3 regions of the Sodalis sp. RH15 genome follow, and region 2 is predicted to be linked to each of the others. Evidence: predicted binding sites of a transcription regulator. Region 2 holds the regulator's gene; each other region holds the start of a gene.
The links. The regulator LexA, encoded in region 2, represses DNA repair genes until DNA is damaged. The targets are predictions, from matches to a motif close to TNCTGTATGTACATACAGNA.
Positions count from the first base shown of each region.

Region 1: ACL2XO_RS12440 (YebG family protein) is a predicted target of LexA. The motif match lies at 4,123-4,142, and genes of this name have one in related genera.
Region 3: dinB (DNA polymerase IV) is a predicted target of LexA. The motif match lies at 4,964-4,983, and genes of this name have one in related genera.

Region 1 is NZ_CP178738.1:2,685,355-2,691,986, forward strand. Features, by position in the region: gene ACL2XO_RS12425 (thymidylate kinase) at 1-628, shown strand, start outside; gene ACL2XO_RS12430 (SDR family oxidoreductase) at 684-1,325, opposite strand; gene katG (catalase/peroxidase HPI) at 1,737-3,947, shown strand; gene ACL2XO_RS12440 (YebG family protein) at 4,155-4,505, shown strand; gene ACL2XO_RS12445 (alpha-2-macroglobulin family protein) at 5,208-6,632, shown strand, end outside.
Region 2 is NZ_CP178738.1:5,877,459-5,884,090, reverse strand. Features, by position in the region: gene ACL2XO_RS26615 (YjbH domain-containing protein) at 1-147, shown strand, start outside; gene ubiC (chorismate lyase) at 342-848, shown strand; gene ubiA (4-hydroxybenzoate octaprenyltransferase) at 903-1,766, shown strand; gene plsB (glycerol-3-phosphate 1-O-acyltransferase PlsB) at 1,887-4,352, opposite strand; gene ACL2XO_RS26595 (diacylglycerol kinase) at 4,478-4,846, shown strand; gene lexA (transcriptional repressor LexA) at 4,970-5,578, shown strand; gene ACL2XO_RS26585 (CsbD family protein) at 6,098-6,307, shown strand; gene zur (zinc uptake transcriptional repressor Zur) at 6,454-6,632, opposite strand, start outside.
Region 3 is NZ_CP178738.1:4,708,803-4,715,434, forward strand. Features, by position in the region: gene frsA (esterase FrsA) at 56-1,300, opposite strand; gene gpt (xanthine phosphoribosyltransferase) at 1,635-2,093, opposite strand; gene pepD (beta-Ala-His dipeptidase) at 2,328-3,788, shown strand; gene dinB (DNA polymerase IV) at 3,877-4,950, opposite strand; gene dpaA (peptidoglycan meso-diaminopimelic acid protein amidase) at 5,134-5,865, shown strand; gene ACL2XO_RS21415 (class II glutamine amidotransferase) at 5,836-6,603, opposite strand.

The DNA of each region.
Region 1 (6,632 bases), 3.0 Mb from region 2:
TGGACCCGCGGCAAGGGTTCACTTGGGTAAACAAGCAGGAAATGTCGCCCGTGCGATGGTGAAGCTCCCCGTTTTAGGTAATTCCCTAGGCAAGTCTATTGAAGTTAATAAGGCCAATATAAGCAAGTCTCTTCCCGGCCCGCTGCCTGCCTTGGTCATCATGTCTTTCGTGCTGCGGCGATTATTGCGCTTTCGCCGCATGCTGGCTTTTCGTCGGCGCGGGCTACTGATCTTGACCGATCGTTTTCCACAGGTGCAAATACCGGGTGGTTATGATGGCACGGTACTTCCGGCCAACGCGCCGGGCAGCCGCTTTGTTACCTGGCTGGCGGGCCGCGAACGTGCCGCTTTTCGATGGATGGCCGGCCATAAGCCGGATTTGGTGCTAAAACTGAATGTTGATCTTGATGTTGCCTGCGCCCGCAAGCCCGATCATCGACAAGAATCCCTTGCCAAAAAAATTGCCGTTACTCCGCTGCTGACTTTCGAAGGCGCCCAAATTGTCGATATCGACGCCAATAAGTCCCTTGATGAAGTGTTTTGCGCCGCTGAAGAGGCCGTATCGAAGTTTATGGCATCGCGTGGATATAGCTATGTTGACGAAGGTAAGCCCGTCGTCAACCCATAGCCATTATCCACTCCCGCAGGAACCGACGTTTCCATTAGGCATGATTGCGCGGCGATCAGTACCAAGACGGCTTGTCGCCATCGGTGTCCGGCTTGTTAATGCCCACGGAGGCCCGCACGTCGCGCGTCGGATCTTGCGCCAGTTTCACGACAAGATCGGCAACGCTCTGGCGGGAGACTTCGGTACCCTTGAATGGCTCCCCCTTCTGGGTGAGCTCATAATCCACCTCGTCGCTGTCGGTCAGCCAGGCCGGCCGCACAATCGTGTAGGCGAGCGTCGAGGACTCGATAACCTTGGCGGCTGCGCTGTAGGGTTCGAGATAGCCGTCATCGAGCATTTCATGGTTCCACTTGCCGAATGCGCCTGGGACCTCGTCATAGATACCCAGGGTTGAGATCCAGATCAGACGCCCTACGCCCGCAGCTTCAAGCGCCTCGACCACCGATTTGGCCTGCTCCTCGATATTGTCGCCCGCCAGATTGGCGTAAACGACGTCTTGTCCTCGTGCCGCCTCCTGCAAATGGCGCGTATCCGTGACATCGCCTTCGATAACTTCAACACTATCGCCCGCAAGCTTCTGCAGACGTCCCGACTTTCGCAGATAGAGGGTAAGAATGATGCCTTCCTGCCCGAGAAACTGATGGATCGCGTGCCGCGCTATCTTTCCGGCAGCACCAAGAACGAGAATCTTGCTCATGACGGGCTCCTTTTCCTCGATATCTCCCCATTGGAGAATGACGTTTAAAGGCCATCCGCCGCCGCAGCCCGTGGCCGCTTGCAACCTCAAGGAGCGTGCGCGCCAAAACGAGGAAAGATATGCGACCCAGGCTTATCGACCACTTCGGCGGCCATAAAGCCGAGATATGATCCTACCCTAGCTGCGGGGTTAATGCGTACGCGGGCTTTTCTGATTTTGCGTCTCCGACAGGGAATAATTTTGTCATTAACTGGCAATATAGGGTAAAGGAGACTGCTTTCATGATTAAAACCCGGGGGATGGACGCTGAAATCCCATGGGAAGGTCTATCAAATACATAGGGTAATTCAGCTGTGACTGAGTGAAATCCGCGTATAGAGTAGCATTGAGAATACTTAAAAGGAGCATGTCATGAGCAATTCTATCGATGAAGATGCAAAAGATGCAAAGCCTATCGTTGAAGCAGATAGAGAAGCATCTGTCAGTAAATGTCCTTTTCATGAGGGAAATTCCAATAAGACGTCCGGCGGCGGGACAAGCAATCGGGACTGGTGGCCTAACCAGCTTAGAGTCGACCTCCTGACACAGCACTCAAACCGCTCTAACCCGTTGGGCGAATCGTTTGATTACCGTAAGGAGTTCGCCAAGCTAGACTATTCGGCGCTCAAGGCCGATCTCAAAGCGCTGCTCACTGATTCGCAACCCTGGTGGCCGGCCGACTGGGGCAGCTATATCGGCCTTTTCATCCGCTTGGCGTGGCACAGCGCAGGGACGTATCGCTCCGTCGACGGGCGCGGTGGTTCGGGCCGCGGCCAGCAGCGCTTCGCCCCGTTGAACTCCTGGCCGGATAATGTGAGCCTCGACAAAGCGCGCCGCTTGCTGTGGCCGGTGAAGCAAAAATATGGTCAAAAAATTTCCTGGGCCGACCTCTATATCCTTGCAGGCAACGTCGCTTTGGAAAATTCCGGTTTCCGTACCTTTGGCTTTGGCGCCGGGCGTGAAGACGTATGGGAACCCGATCTGGATGTGAACTGGGGCGACGAGACAACCTGGCTTGAACACCGCCATCCTGAATTGCTGGCCCAATCGCCGTTGGGCGCAACGGAAATGGGGCTGATTTACGTCAATCCCGAAGGCCCGAATCACAGTGGCGATCCTGCCTCGGCGGCCCCGGCTATCCGTGCCACCTTCGGCAATATGGGGATGAACGATGAAGAGATTGTTGCGTTAATCGCCGGTGGCCATACGCTGGGCAAAACCCATGGCGCAGGTCCCGCCACTCATGTCGGTGTCGACCCTGAAACCGCGCCTATTGAAGCGCAAGGCCTGGGCTGGGCAAGCAGTTATGGAACCGGCGCCGGGGCTGATGCCATCACTTCCGGCCTGGAAGTGGCCTGGTCCCAGACGCCAACGCAGTGGAGCCATAACTTCTTCGAAAATCTCTTCAAATTTGAATGGGTACAGACACGCAGTCCCGCCGGCGCTATCCAGTTTGAGGCCAAAGATGCGCCGGAGAGTATTCCCGACCCGTTCGATGCGGCGAAGAAGCGTAAACCTACCATGCTGGTCACCGATCTGACGCTTCGTTTCGATCCGGAGTTTGAAAAGATATCCCGTCGTTTCCATGGCGATCCGCAGTCCTTCAATGAAGCTTTCGCGCGGGCGTGGTACAAATTGACCCACAGGGACATGGGGCCAAAAGCGCGATATATCGGTCCGGAAGTGCCAAAAGAAGACTTAATCTGGCAAGACCCTCTGCCGGCCCCGGTGTATCAGCCGACGGCCGCCGATATCGAACTGCTGAAAGAAAAAATCGCTGCTTCCGGCCTTACCGTCGGTGAACTGACCTCGGTGGCGTGGGCTTCGGCTTCTACCTTTCGCGGCGGAGACAAGCGGGGCGGCGCAAACGGCGCACGGCTGGCGCTGCTGCCGCAAAGAGAATGGAGTGTAAACGCCATCGCCGCCCGCGTACTCCCCACTTTGGAATCGATACAACAATCATTCCAGAAAGCGTCTCTGGCGGATGTGATCGTTCTGGCCGGCGTGGTGGGTGTTGAACAGGCAGCGAAAGCGGTCAACGTTGAGATTGAAGTGCCTTTCACCGCCGGTCGCGTGGATGCTAGCCAGGATCAGACCGATATTGAATCGTTTGAATTCCTCAAACCAAAAGCGGATGGTTTCCGTAACTATCGCGGTGTTGCCGACGGCACATCCACTGAAGATCTCCTCATCGACAAGGCTCAGCAACTTACGCTGACCGTGCCGGAATTAACGGTGCTTATCGGTGGACTGCGGGTGCTTGGTGCAAACTACGATGGCAGCCGGCAAGGTGTTTTCACGCACAACGTGGGCGAGCTTAACACTGACTTCTTCGTAAACCTGCTCGATATGCGCACTGAATGGAAAGCAACGGACTCCTCCGGAGAACGCTTCGAAGGACGCGATCGCCTCAGCGGAGAGGTCAAATTTACCGCAACCCGTGCCGACCTGGTATTTGGTTCGAATGCCGTATTGCGCGCTTGCGCGGAGGTTTACGCCAGCAGCGACGCCAAAGAAAAGTTTGTTAAGGACTTTGTCGCGGCCTGGACGAAGGTGATGAATCTGGATCGATTCGACATCTAAGCGGTATTGACCGGTTGCAAAGACTGAAATCACCACGCAAACAGCCCGCGTCAGGGAACTGAGGCGGGCTGAGCTTGTTGGCAATATGTCCCGCCTTCTTGGCGGCGGGTATATTTGTCAGTAGTCTGAGCCGGCCGTTAAATGTGTAGTGGACGATGAGCGGCATTTGCTGATATACTGTTTATAATTACAGTATTGGAGGCGGTTATGGCTATTGAAATAAAATATGTGGTCGTCAGAAAGGGTGAAGAGAAAATGACATTTGCCAGTAAGAAAGAAGCTGAGGCCTACGACAAGATGCTTGATATGGCTGAAGCGTTCAGCGACTGGCTGTTGAACAGCGGGATGCAGCTGGATGAAACGCAGGCTGAAAATCTGGGTCTCTATCTGGCCGAGCATAAAGATAATGTTCAGCATATCCTGCGTACCAGCAAATTGCCGGAAGCCGCCGGCGCTCAGGCTCCTTCAGATGAACCGGAAAGCATGGATGCCGATGCCGATGCCGATGCTGATGCTGATGCCGGCACAAAAAAAATCAGAGCGGTGAAAGCAGCCTGATCCCCTTCGATAGTTACACAAGTACTGAACAGCGCCGTTAGTGATAACCCCTGGCGGCGTTGATGCATGAAAAGCAGCACATGCCCGCCAGAATACACGCATAGCCAGTCCGGCTCAGCCGGCAAGATCCCCGCTTTATACTCGCCGATAACAATGCCTATCATATTCCCATGCCAAATATTTTCAGGTGGCAAGCGAGCGCTATGACCTCGGCCCGCCACAGGGTGGGCGCGTGTTATTTCCGGTAATAAAAACGGATAGTGGAATCATGATGTTTTACCTATTGTGTGACTGGCATCATATTTAAATAATTGTCAGCCGCGGTGTGCCCGCGTCTTAATAATGATATTCTTCAACCTCTGCCATTGATGATGTTGCGTCGTCGATACAGGGCTTTAGCCAGGAAATCAGGGTCTTAGCCAAGGAACGTTCTCGCGGGATGTTATAATTGTTTTTATATACCTGTCGCGATTATCAAATGTTAAATATAACAACTGGGTGTTTATGTATAACGGTGGCGCGATTAAAAATCGTCGGAGCCTATGGCGATTCAGTTTCAGTATAGGTAAAATAACGATGTCACAATTGCTCACTGCTATAATAATTTTTCTAAATAACATTACTTCTTAGCGTATTACTTCATTTTGCTTTTTTATTAAGTTGAACAAATATCCCTTAAAGGGATTAGGGATACCTCTACTAATGGATTTACTCAGATTCTTGCTACGCTTGCCCTTTACCCTGATAAAATGCGGCATTTGGGCGCTTTCCGTTATCCTGGCGCTGCTGTGCCGCGTTCTCAAGCCGATTGTCGGTAATATCGACTGGCGCGCGCCGGCCTGGTGGGTGGCGATGTCCGGCTGGCTCAGGCGCGGCTGTCAGCATGCCGACCGAGGGATGGACCGGCATCCGAAAGCCATCGGCATAACGGTATTGGTCTTGGTTTGCGCCGCTGGCTCGGCCGTTTACGGCTGGTATTGGTGGCAAAACCGGCCGCAGCCGATGGTGCCGGCGCCGATGGTGTACCAAAATACCAGCATACGCGTCAGCAACCCTGAAACGGTGAATTACGTGGCGCAAAAGGCTGCGCCGCAGCGGGTGGTTTTTACTTTCAACTACTCCGCCGCACCGCTGACAGACGTAGGCAAAGTGGTGGGTAGGGGCATTTCGCTGAAACCGGCTATCGAGGGCGAGTGGCAATGGGTAAGCGGCGATACGCTAGTCTTCACGCCGAAAAATCCGTTGCCGATGGGCGCCGGCTATGAAGTGGATTTCACTCCCGGCCTCCTGCTCGCGCCGCAAAACAGGCTGAAGGTAACCGGTTATGGCTTCAGCGTACCGGAGTTCGATTATAAATTTGGCGAAGCCGAATATTACCAAGACCCGCAGGAGCCGCAGAAACGAAGCGCAATTTTCAACGTCAAATTCAATGCGCCGGTGGATGTCGCCAGTTTCGAAAAGCAAATCGCCCTCGGCCTGACCCAAGGCGGAGCCAAAACCGAATCAAAGCTCAATTATTCCGTGGTCTATGACCAGAAAAAGCTCAACGCCTGGGTGCATTCCGAACCGCTGAAATCCTTTGACCACGGCGGTTCGGTGCATATCGCCATCGGTAAGGGCGTAAAAGCTTCAGTGCCGTCGAATGCCACCACGCTGGCCCGTGAGAGCCGGGTTTCCGTACCGACGCTCTACAGCCTGAAGGTAAATGAAGCCAGCGCGCAGGTCGTCGTCGCCGAGGGTGCGAAAGGCGAGCGCGCATTGATTATTGCTTTCAGCGATGCGGTTAAAGATAAAGACATTCGCCGCGCGGTGAAAGTCTGGTTGTTGCCGCAGCACAACCCCAATGATCATGAAACCGGTCAAGGCCCGGATGATTATGCCCACTGGGACGTGTCGAGCGTTGAAAACAATGTATTCGCGTTATCCACGCCGCTGGATATCAAGCTTGATGAGGCGGAAAATGACGCCCAGCCGCAGTTCAGCTTCCGCTTCGATGCGCCTGCGCACCGCGCTATGTTGGTTGAAATCGATAATATATTGACCTCTTCCGGCGGCTATAAAATGCCGGAAAAGGTCTACCGTATCGTGCAGGTCCCGGATTATCCAAAATCCCTGCAATTCATGTCG
Region 2 (6,632 bases):
ATACCGCTGGATCTGCTGACCGTAACACCGAACCGGACCCGTGCCCAGCTGAACTGGATACCGCTGACCCGCGACGGCGGACAGATGGTCGGACGCAAATTCTACCTGTACGGTTTAACCGACGAGCGTTCTCCCGCGCTGAACTGATGAGTTACCGACATCGGTTACTGTGCTGCCATGGCCTCCTCCCGGAGGCCATTTTATTGACTTGACGCCCGCCGCGGGCGATATTGGCGAGGGGAAACCCCCAGCAGATAATTCTCCCGCCGCAGGCGGGTCATTAAGCCGGCGTTCTGGGCTACAATAATGTCACCCGCTTATTTTCAAACGATGGGGAACGGTTGACGGATAATCTCTATATCTCATTGCTGGCGTCCATCCAATGGTTAACCCCACAGTCACCACAGCCTGATCCGACTAAAAGAGATTGGCTGCTGGAGTGCGATTCCATGACCCGGCGCCTGGAACGCCATTGCCGGCAGGTAAGCGTACAGCGGGCCAGGGAGGGATACGTCTTCGCCGGCGATGCGGGCGACGATATTGCCTTGCTGCCCGCCAGCGAGCGCTACTGGCTGCGTGAGGTGGTGCTGTACGGCGACGGCAATCCATGGCTGGCGGGCCGTATGGTTATTCCCGCCGCGGTGCTGGAAGGACCGGCGTGCGCGCTCAAAACCCTGGGGGATATGCCGCTTGGGCGATGGCTGTTCCGCGACGGGATGCCGACCCGTGACTACATCCAGTTGGGTCGGGCAGGGAATTTATGGGCGCGTCGCTCTTGCCTGCGTCCGCATGGAAAGCCCTTATTGCTAACCGAACTGTTTTTACCGGATGCCCCTCTGTATCGTTAACAGCGGCGGCGTTTTGATGAAGTGAAGGAGAGAAAAGTGGAACACAGCGCCACAATGGGCAAATGGCAGGCCTGGTGCCGGTTGATGCGCATTGATAAACCCATTGGTTCTCTGTTGTTGCTTTGGCCGACGTTATGGGCTCTGTGGCTGGCCGGACGGGGCACTCCCGATGTCGGCATTCTGCTGGTTTTTATCCTCGGGGTATTTTTAATGCGTGCCGCCGGGTGCGTGGTGAATGATTTCGCCGATCGCAAAATTGACGGCCATGTTAAGCGTACCGCGTCGCGCCCTCTGCCCAGCGGCCACATCAGCGAAAAAGAAGCAAAGGTCCTGTTCTTGTCACTGGTCACCGCGTCCTTCGGCCTGGTGCTGACATTAAATTCCATGACCATTGCCCTATCGGTGGCCGGATTGGTCCTGGCATGGGTTTACCCGTTTATGAAGCGGATAACCCATTTACCGCAGCTGGTATTGGGCGCGGCCTTCGGATGGTCAATTCCGATGGGGTATGCCGCGGTTAGTGAGTCCTTACCGATTTCATGCTGGCTGCTGTTCGCCGCGAACGTGCTATGGACCGTGGCCTATGACACCCAATATGCCATGGTGGACAGGGATGATGATATCCGCATCGGCGTTAAATCAACCGCTATTCTGTTCGGCCGCTATGACAGGCTTATCATCGGTATATTGCAAGCGGCTACCCTGCTGTTATTGGTTTTGCTGGGATGGCGGTCGGGATTGAACGGCATTTTCTTTATCGCATTGGCGCTGGCGGGGGCACTGTTCGTTTATCAGCAAAAGCTTATCGCCGGACGTGAACGGCCGGCGTGCTTCAAAGCCTTTTTGAATAATAACCTGGTGGGCATGGTGATCTTTCTCGGCATCGCGCTGAGCCTGCTTGTCGAGGCGATGAAATAATCATCCGCAGCCCACAACTCACGGAACTATGTCGACAGCCAGCATTGCAGCCGACAGACAACATCGCACAGCCCGGCCCTGACGGCTTTCCGCCAAGCCGCCAGGGATATACTGCTTATTCTACTCCGCCGGTGACGGCAGGGGTTGCAGTCCGGGGGCGGCAACCAGCAGGCTGGCGCTTTCTATGGTCAAATGCACTTCCGGCGTCATCAACTCGCTGAGTATCTCGCTCATTTCAAGCACCTTTCCGCTAATGGCATCGCCGCTGTCGCTGATGTAGTTCTCTTCGCGCAGCGTGGCCACCAGTGTGGAAAACACCGCCTTATCGAAAAACTCAGGCGCATTGATACCGTGCAAGACCGAGAGCCGCTGGGCCATGATCCGGCTCTCTTTCTCCAGCGTGCCTCGATTGATTTGAGGGTTGAACCGCAATAAGGAGAACGTAATGGCATAACGCTGCAGGGTTTCCCTTATTCCTGCGGCCAAGAGCTGCAGAGTTTGGGCGCGCACCGGGTTGAGCAGGAGTTGCCGCGCCTCCTCGATAATCAATCCCTGCCGGAGCAGCTCTTCAATCAGCGCATCGATAACAGGGCCGATCTCCGCCGTTTCATAGTGCATAAACAGTTCTGCTTTGAGCAGCGGGTAAAGCAGATAGCTATGGCGTAATAGCGTCTCTCGGTCTATACCGGGATGGCCGAGAATGATGCTGGCCACCAGCGACGGCAGGATAAATAAATGCTGGATGTTATTCCGGTAGTAGGTCATCAGCACCGCTTGTTCTCGCGTCAAATAGATGATGTCGCCGATGGTGTCCTGCTCAACGCTGAATTTATTCATCGCCAGAGCATGCTCCAGCAAGCCTTCCGCCGTGGTGTCCGGAATGGTCACATCCGCTGCGTAGGGAACGTTGCGCATCAGTTCCAGATAGCAGTTCAGTTGGTGCAGCAATTGTTCCCGGGTTAACGAACGCTGGCGTGAAGCCAGCAGTACCGTGGAACAAAGATTAATGGCATTCGCCGCGGCGGCGTTATTGATGCGCACCATGATTTTGCCGGCGATGTCATCCACCACCGGCGCCAGCCAGCCGGGACGCTGGGCTTCGATAGGATCGATGGAATCACGCCACTGCGGCACGTTCTGGCTCAGATAGGCGCTCAGTGACAAAGGCTCGCCGAAGTTGACATAACCTTGGCCCAGATTACGCAATTTACGCAACCCGCGCACCATCTGCAAAAATCCCTCTTTTTCCTTGGTGGCGCCGCGCAATTCCTTGGCGTAGGTGGCCACCTCCATGACATGTTCATAGCCGACATAAATCGGCACCAGGGTGATGGGCCGGTTACCTCCCCGCAGCATGGCCTGGATGGTCATGGTCAGCGTGCCGGTCTTGGGCTCCAGCAGGCGTCCGGTACGGGAACGCCCGCCCTCCATAAAATATTCCACCGAGTAGCCGCGGGTGAAAAGTTCCCCAAGGTATTCACGGAATATGGTGGAGTAGAGTTTATTGCCCTTGAACGTGCGGCGGATAAAAAATGCCCCCAGGCGCCGGAAAATCGGGCCCGCCGGCCAAAAGTTCAGGTTAATGCCGGCGGCGATATGCGGGGGCACCAATCCCTGGTGATAAAGCACATAGGACAGCAGCAGATAATCCATGTGGCTGCGGTGGCAGGGCACGTAGACGATTTCGTGGCCGTCTTCGGCCAGTTGCCGGACCCGATCGGCATTGCGTACGTGCAGACCTTGATACAGGCGATTCCAGGTCCAGCTCAATACCCGATCCGATAAACGTATGGCCTCATAAGAAAAGTCCGCCGCAATTTCCTCCATCAGCTGGATGGCGGTTTGCTGCGCCTTATCGGTGGAGATTTTTTTGCTGCGGGCTTCATCTTCAATGGCTTTTTCAATGGCCTTGGACGCCAGCAGCTTGTTAAAAAGATCCTGGCGTACCGGCAAACGCGGCCCAACCGCCACCAGGCGCTGGCGGGCAAAATGTATCCGGGCGACCCGGGCGAGCTTTTGCGCGATGGTCTTATCCGTGCCGTGTTCCGTTGCCATGTACCGCATCGACAGCGGATTGGAAAAGCGGACAAAACTGTCACGCCCCAGCCAGAGAATGGCGATGAATTTTTGAAAACCGTTCAGCAGCCGCAGCTGCGGAGCCGGTTGGTTGGGCTGTGCTTCACGGCCCGGGGCGCGTCCGAACATCACGGAAACCGGCACCATTTGTACATCGAGCTGGGGGTTGTTACGGTGTAAGTCCAGGTAATTGTGGAATAACTTGACGGATTCCGGCTTCTCGGTGAAGTAGGAGAAAACCCGCGGACCATCGTTAATAAAGACATAACGCGGCAGCGTTACCCCGTCAATTTCCAGGGGAATCAGCGGATCCGGCAGTTGGAGCTTTAAGCACTGCCCGCGCAGGGTAAGCAAATCCGCTTTGGAATTATAAGGTAACACGTACATCATGGCCCGCATGGGATCCAGACCGGTTTCTTCCCGTGGATTCGCGGGGATTACCTTACTTCTCACCAGCAATTTTATTGGCAAATCCAATAACGCATAATAAATGTTACGCCAACCTGACATATCTGTGTGAAGCCTCTTGTTAGCATTGCGGCACAAGAATACCAGAAACTGCGCAACAGATCTGTGGTGATGAGAACGCAAAGAACCGGTAATATGGGCGCAATTTTCCTCAAGCGCGCAAATGTATGGCAAACCAAATCAGTGGACTTAAACGTATCTATAACGCCATGGGATATTCATTAAAAGGATTATCAGCGGCCTGGCGTCATGAAGCGGCTTTTCGGCAGGAAGCGGTAATAGCCATCCTTGCCATCGTACTTGCATATTATCTCGAATCCGACGCTATTTCGCGTATTTTATTGATTGGCTCGGTGTGGCTGGTATTGGTGATGGAAACGATAAACAGCGCCATAGAAGCGGTGGTGGACCGCATCGGGCCAGAGCTGCACCCCCTCTCGGGACGGGCAAAGGATCTCGGGTCGGCTGCGGTTGCGCTGGCCATCATATTGGCGGCCTGGGTCTGGATAACCTTGCTGTGGCGACTATTTCGATGATGGCTTCTTTTAACCGTTGTTAAATTCAGCCGTTTTTATTACGTTTTGCCACACATGAGGTTTTCAATTGGGCTCGACCTGTATATACTCACATGAAGACTGTATAAACAAACAGGGGACGGAATGAAAGCGTTAACCGCCAGACAACAAGAGGTTTTTGACCTTATCCGCGATCATATATCGCAAACCGGCATGCCGCCGACACGCGCGGAGATCGCCCAACAGCTGGGGTTTCGCTCACCCAATGCCGCCGAGGAGCACCTTAAGGCGCTGGCGCGAAAAGGGGCGATTGAGATTGTCTCCGGCGCTTCCCGCGGGATCCGTTTACTGATTGAGGAAGAAAGCGGTTTGCCTCTGATTGGCCGCGTGGCGGCGGGCGAGCCATTGCTGGCGGAGCAGCATATCGAAAGCCATTACAAAGTCGATCCTGATTTGTTCAAACCCCATGCGGACTTTTTGCTGCGCGTCAGCGGCATGTCAATGAAAGACATCGGCATCATGGATGGTGATTTGCTGGCGGTGCACAAAACGCAGGATGCCCGTAATGGCCAGGTGATTGTCGCGCGGATTAACGATGAAGTGACGGTAAAACGCCTGAGAAGACAAGGCAATATCGTTGAGCTGTTACCTGAAAACAGTGATTTCTCCCCCATCGTGGTGGATTTACGCCAGCAGGAGCTTACTATCGAAGGATTGGCGGTAGGTGTCATTCGCAACGGCAATTGGATCTGAGCCTTTGTCTGGACCCGCTTTGATCTGTTGGTGACTCTAGGTAGCGTATTCTCCCCCGGTTTGGTTTTCGGCGTCCTTTATCAGCTTCGGCGGCCGCAGATTTATTGGGGGAGCTGTGGCGCGTCGTTTTGTTCCGTTCAATAACCTTTTTGCATCTTTTCTTGCCTCGCTTTTTTCAATACTTGCCGTCATTAATCGCTGTTCCCGCCAGCTATCCGCGTCAAAGCACAAGTGAAGTTTATACATATTTTGTTACATTTATCGTCAATCTAATTTCCTCCGCTACCTGCTGTTTTATATCGCCTTATGGTAAAAAACGCGGGAATTACCGTCCATATGACGTCAAATCCTCTGCCAAATAAACCTTTCGCCAAACGCACTGCTATACTTAATCTCATAGGGTTAGCTTATAGATTAACGATGTCAGACGTTTTCTTTAACGAATCCGATTATTCATTAACCGCTGCAAAAGGTTAATGATTAAAATTCCTCACCAAACGATAGCGAAGGAGTTTTACAATGAATACTGACCAAGCAAGCGGCAACTGGAAGCAATTCAAGGGTAAAATGAAAGAACAATGGGGCAAACTCACCGATGATGATTTGACCGTTGTTGAAGGGAAGCGTGACCAGTTAATCGGTAAAATTCAAGAGCGTTATGGTTACGGCAAAGAAGCAGCAGAAAAGGAAGTTTCGAACTGGGAAACCCAGAATAAATATCGCTGGTAGCGATGTAACGTGGTAGCCCGCTATTACGTTGGTTACCCGGAATAATCAGATTAATGTTCCTACCCAAAGGTACAAGGATGTACCACCTGCCTAATCACATCCTTAAACTAATCTACTAAAAATTTTAATGCCTTCCTATTTAACTATTACCTCTTTTTGATCCCAATGCTATGGTCGTGTCCGCAATTATGCAGCCGATCGCAGGATTGCACTTCGGAACACTTGAGGCAAAAACCATGGGCTTCCACCACGTTATGCCGCATGGCAAAACCCGCTGACCGGGCCATGCGTTGTAGAATCTCCTCAATCCCCTCGGTGGATTGCT
Region 3 (6,632 bases), 1.2 Mb from region 2:
AAAATAACCGTCTTCTCTATTTAGCAAACTAATAGAATTAATCAACTTAGAATTTTCAGTTTTTTTTCAGCCAATCGCGAATATTCAGCAAAGCATGATGGAAATTTTGATAGACCGGCGCCGATTTCACCGTTAAAAGCGTGCCGGATGACGAGGAGGAAACAATTAATGTCGCCTCTTCCTTCGGGCTGAAGGGATCGTTTTCCCAATAGCCCGCCAGCATGGGAGTCGGGCATCTGCGGCCCAGCAATCCCTGGGTTTTCAGGGAATAGCGGCTGAGCTCGACTTTCAGCGCCGAGTCCGAGACGTTGGCCATGCCGATGCGGCTGGCCAGGACATCCATATACATGCCCGGCACGCGGTCTTGCCGGGCGGGGTCGGTGAGCAGCGCGTGCACCACCGGGCCAAGACAGGCCACTCCGCTCAGGCGCTGGGATTCCAGGTAGGCCAGGCGCACGGCAATATTGGCGCCGAACCGGAAGCCGAAGGCGGTGACGCGCCGCGAGTCTATCCAGGGGATGTTCGCCATGGATTTCAGCACCTGCTGATGGAGAAAGCTGGAATCCTGGCTCAGTTTCCACTTGGAGGAAAAACCGATGGAGGGCATGTCGATGGTGAGCATCGCCATGCCCGCCGGGGCGAAGTAGTCGTGAAACAGGCGATAGGTGTCGTTTTGCAGCATATCCAGCCCGCCGCACACCAGTACCGTGGGAAAAGGGCCTTTGCCTTCGGACGGCAGGTGTAAGAAGCCGGTCAGGGTGCCGCCGCCGCTGATGGGGAAGGCCAGGGCCTTGAGCTGATAGCTGAGCCGGCTCGCCGCTTCTTCCCAGGCGCGGTTGGCGAGGGTTTCCGCCTGCTCCGCCAGTTGATCCCCCGGCAGATGGGGATAGGCGGCGATACTGTAGAAATTGGCCGCCTTGAGCCATTGCTCGCCGGACACCTCCGGCTGCGGTTCATCCATGGCCTTCTGCTGCCATGTCATGCCCTGGTGGGACCACTCATAAATCCAGTTGCCGGGGCGATAGCCGATGACGGTATCCAGCAGGCGGTCATCGGTGCGTTCGGCCTTGCTGGCGGCGATACGGGCCAGCGTCTCTTCGATTTCCCAGGCATCCAGGCCGCGCCAAATCCACAACAGGCGGTTGATCATGCGATACCAGTTGCCGGGGTTGGCGCCGTCCAGGGGGGCGAGCATCGGCTTTTGGCCGGAGGGGTGGCGGGCGCGCGTCACCAGCGTGGAGGTTTCGGGAAGTTTAAAGGAAGGTTTAAACAGTATCTCGCTCAGATTCCTACTGCTCATTGAGCTGTATTCTCCATTACGCCAAGCCGTTAAGCCATAACAATAAGCCCTGACGCTAAGCCATGCCCATCATGCAGCTAAGCCATGCCGATACGCCAGGTTATTGAATTCTGTCCCGCGCTGACGGGAGGATGCCTGCCAGATTACTCATTTAGCGGCCAAAAAACAAACGCCCGTCATGAACGGGCGTGAGGATACGGCATATTTGCGGTTTGCCGCTCCGGGGGGTAGCGGACAAGCCGTCAGCGGCCCGAAGAAAGGAAAAGCGATAAATCGCCATGGGACGCATTAAGCCGCAATAAGCATCGGGCGGCGCGAAATACGTAAAGAACCCTTATTTTTCGCTCAGCGGCGGAACAAAGGCCACCGCCATGTCCCAGGGCTGTTCGATCCAGGTATCCTGGGGAATATCCACCACATAGTCATCCACCAGCGGCCGGCCGGCAGGTTTGGCGAAGATGGTGACGAAATGGGCTTTGGGATACATGTCGCGGATGGCTTTGGCGGTACCGCCGGTATCCACCAGATCGTCGATGACGATAAAGCCTTCGCCATCGCCCTCGGCGCGTTTGAGCACGGTCATCGCGCGCTGGTGCTGGTGGTCATAGCTGGAGATGCACACCGTATCCACGTGGCGGATATTTAATTCACGCGCCAGGATGGAAGCGGGAACCAGACCGCCGCGGCTTACCGCGATAATACCTTTCCACTGCGTTGACGGAAGCAGGCGCTGGGCCAGTTTCCGAGCCTGAAGTTGCAACATGTCCCAGGTTACGACGTATTTTTCGCTCATAAATGCTGTCCCAGCCGGATCGGTTCGGCTTAAAAGTACCAGGGGAAAAAAGGTTGCGCGAGATTATAGAGACGCAACCGACGAAATACCAGTGCTACTACCCTTTTTAACCGCAGTTTCACCGCCCGTTACGGTAAAGTGGTATTCTTGAGCCATCTTTGGTGACCCTGCGGCCGGCTGCGCGCCACACTGACTCCCCGGCCCGGGTCTTTTGTCGTTACAGGAGTTTTTATCGTGTCTGAACTGACTCAACTTTCGCCACAGCCCCTATGGCAAATTTTTGACAAAATCTGTTCCATTCCGCATCCCTCATATCATGAAGATGCCCTGGCAGGCCATATAATCCGCTGGGCCCAGGAAAAAGGATTGTTTGCGGAGCGGGATCAGGCCGGCAATGTGCTGCTGCGCAAGCCGGCGACCCCCGGTTATGAAAAGCGCCGTCCGGTGGTGTTGCAGGCGCATCTGGACATGGTACCGCAAAAAAACAGCGATACCGTGCACGACTTCACCCGCGACCCGATCCAGCCCTATATCGACGGCGATTGGGTAAAAGCCCGCGGCACCACCCTTGGCGCGGACAACGGCATCGGCATGGCCTCGGCATTGGCGGTGCTGGCGGATGACAGCGTGCAGCACGGCCCGCTGGAAGTGCTGCTCACCATGACCGAAGAAACCGGCATGGAGGGCGCCTTCGGTCTGCAGCCGAACTGGCTGCAGGCTGAAATCCTCATTAACACCGATTCCGAGGAAGAGGGCGAAGTCTACATGGGCTGCGCCGGCGGGGTGGATTTCAAAACCGTGCTGCCGCTGGAACGTGAAGCGGTGCCCGCCGGCTACCAGGTGGTCAAGCTCACCCTCAAAGGGCTGAAGGGCGGCCACTCCGGCGTCGATATTCATCTGGGACAGGGCAATGCCAACAAACTGCTGGCCCGCTTTCTGTTCCAGCACGCCAAAAAACTGGATCTCCGCGTACTTGATGTTACCGGCGGCACCCTGCGCAACGCCATACCCCGTGAAGCCTTCGCCACCCTGGCCCTGCCGCAGGAGAATACCGAAAGCCTCAATTCGCTGGCGCAACAGTACCTGACGGTTATCCAAACGGAGCTGGCGGCCAAGGAAAAGAAACTGGCGATTTCAGTGGAACCGGTGCAATCCGAACTGCAGGCATTGACCAAAGCCTGCGGCGACAAGTTTATCGCCCTGCTGAACGCCACCCCCAACGGCGTGATTCGCATGAGCGACGACGTAAAGGGCGTGGTAGAAACCTCCCTGAACGTCGGCGTGGTGTCCCTGGACGAAAAGACCGCCACCATCCGCTGCCTTATTCGCTCCCTCATCGACAGCGGCAAAGAGAACGTAGTGGAATCCCTGACCGCATTGGGCCAGCTGGCGGGCGCGGAATGCATTGCCAAAGGCAGCTACCCGGGCTGGAAGCCGGACGCCACCTCACCGGTGATGCATCTGGTACGCGAAACCTACCAGAAGCTGTTCAACAAAACGCCGAACATCCAGGTGATCCACGCCGGTCTGGAATGCGGGCTGTTCAAAAAGCCCTACCCGAACATGGACATGGTCTCCATCGGGCCGACCATCACCGGACCTCACTCCCCGGACGAACAGGTGCATATCAAAAGCGTCGGCCAGTACTGGACCTTATTGACCGCACTGCTTAGGGCCATCCCGGAAAAAGCCTAAACATCGGGGCCCATGGCTCGTTAAGCTCGCTTACACCAATCGTGCAACGAGCCGCCCTTGCAGGGGTTGGGGGAGCGCAGCTCCCCCCTCACAAAAACAAATCATCTTCCCAGTTAAATATCAGCTGCCGCTCAATCTGCGGGTCCAGCAGCGTCACATGCAGCCCCACCAGCCGCACCCCCCGTTCGCCGCGCCGCTGATCCCACGCCTGGTGGGCAATCTCCATCAAATCCGCTTTGTTCAGTACCGGCCACACGTGCTCCTGGGTGGTTTGCTGGAAATCGGCGAATTTGAGCTTGATGCCCTGCCGGGCGATGTGCAGATCCGGTCGCACCCGCTCCAGCCGGCGCTCAAGCTCCGGGTACAGCGCCTCGATAATCTGTGCGCACGCCGCCCAATCATCGATATCAACCTCAAGGGTGCGCTCCACCCCCACCGATTTACGCATCCGATCGGAGGTCACCTCCCGCTCATCGATACCCAAAGAACGCTCCCAGATCACCCGGCCGAATTTGCCAAACTGCCTGAGCAGCGCCGCCAGATCATACCGCTGTATATCGCCGCAGGTATTCAGGCCCATATCAGCCAGTTTTTTCGCCGTGACTTTGCCCACGCCGGGTATTTTCCCCAAGGGCAACGACTGCAAAAAAGAGGCGACCTGTTCAGGCCTGATAACGTACAGCCCGTCGGGCTTGTTCAAATCGGAGGCGATTTTGGCCAGAAACTTAACCGGCGCTACGCCGGCGGAGGCGGTGAGCCGCAACTCGCGGGCGATGTCGGCGCGGATGGCCTGGGCCATCAGGGTGGCCGAACCGCTGTGATAGGCGCTGTCGGTCACATCCAGATAGGCTTCGTCCAGCGACAGCGGTTCGATTAACGGCGTATAACGGCTAAAGATTTCACGGATATGCGCCGATGCTTCTTTATAGGCATTGATGCGCCCCGGCAGCAGTTTAAGATGGGGGCAAAGCTTCATGGCCATGGCGGTGGACATCGCGCTGTGCACGCCGAATACCCGGGCAGGATAGTTGGCGGTGCTGATGACCCCCCGCTTGTCCGCCCTGCCGCCGATGGCGATGGGGATATCGCGCAGGCCCGGATCGTCGCGCATTTCCACTGCCGCGAAGAAGCAATCCATGTCGACATGTATGATTTTGCGCATTTGCCCCCCTTTTAACTGTACGAGTATACAGTAAGTACGCGAATATATACAAAACGTATCTTGATAAAAGTTCGGGCAGTGATATCGTGTCGCTGATTATCTTAAATGTATTATCGTTTTACAGGGTTTGCCGGCAATGATTATTGCAGGTTTGTTATTTATTTTGACTACGCAGGAATGATAATGAGCAAAATCGCACTGCTGTTTGCGATGTTGTTTTGTATACCGGCATTTACATCGGTCAGTTATGCCAGTGAGCAGGCGCAAGTTATTTCAAATGAATTGAAAGCCCAATTACTTGGCTCACCGGTATTTATTCAAATCTTCAAAGAAGAGCGAACCCTTGAGCTCTACGCCAAGATAGGCCCGGAGTACCGCTTGATAGGCAGCTACGGCATTTGCAACTTCTCCGGCGGGCTGGGCCCGAAACGGGTGGAAGGCGATTTTAAAAGTCCGGAAGGTTTTTATACTATCGACAGCCGCAATCTGCAGCCCAACAGCCATTATTACCGGGCCATCAATATCGGTTTCCCCAATGCCTACGATCAATCCCGCGGCTATTCCGGCGCCATGCTGATGATTCATGGCGATTGTCGTTCCATCGGCTGTTACGCCATGACCGACAGTTATATTGCTGAAATATACCGCTATGTGGATGCGGCATTACGAAACGGCCAGGATGCGATAAAGATTCATATTTATCCGTTCCGTATGACGCCGGCAAATATGCAGCGTCACCGTTATTCCACCTATTATTCTTTCTGGCAACAGCTGCAGCCCGGCTACGCTTTCTTTGCCGAACATCATCAGCCGGCGGCGGTGGCGGTGGTCAACGGCCAGTATGTGATAGGCACACCGATGCAAATGACCCGCGCGCCCGTGGCGTCACAGCTCGCGCTCACCCAGCCGAAATAATACGCTCTCCCCTGGCGCAACCTTGTGCCAGGTTTCATTCCCCGTCAGCGGTTGGGTGGCGATGACCGTCACCACATCGTCTGGCGTGGTCTGCTGCTGGAAATCAATCTCCACATCCTGATCGATAAGGGTGGCTTTGCCGAACGGCGCCCGCCGGGTGATCCAGTAAAGTTCGCTGGAACAATATCCCATAACGAAACGGCCGTCGGACAGCAGCATATTGAAGATGCCTTTTTGCCGCAGCTCGCCCGCCAGGCTATCGATATAACGGAACACCGACGGCCAATGGCCGGGGGTGCGGGGATAGCGTTCCGCCAGCCGGGCCAGCAGCCAGCAAAACGCATACTCGCTGTCGGTCTGCCCTACCGGCCGATAGGGGCTGGTGTCCAGTTGACGGTATCCCCGCAGCTGGCCGTTGTGGGCAAAAGTCCAATTCCGTCCCCAGAGTTCACGGGTAAAAGGGTGAGTGTTTTCCAGCGCCACCCGGCCGCGATTGGCCTGGCGGATATGAGAAACCACCGCGCAGGATTTGATGGGATACTCCTGCACCAGCCGGGCGATGGGCGAGCTGATGCTCGGCAACGGATCCTTGAAGGTCCGGCAGCCCAGCCCCTCGTAGAACGTGATTCCCCATCCGTCCTTATGCGGTCCGGTGCGGCCGCCCCGCTGCATTAACCCGGTAAAGCTGAAGCAAATGTCCGTCGGCACATTGGCACTCATCCCGAGCAGTTCACACATGACCCTCTCCTGTTCCGCGCCATCCCGAT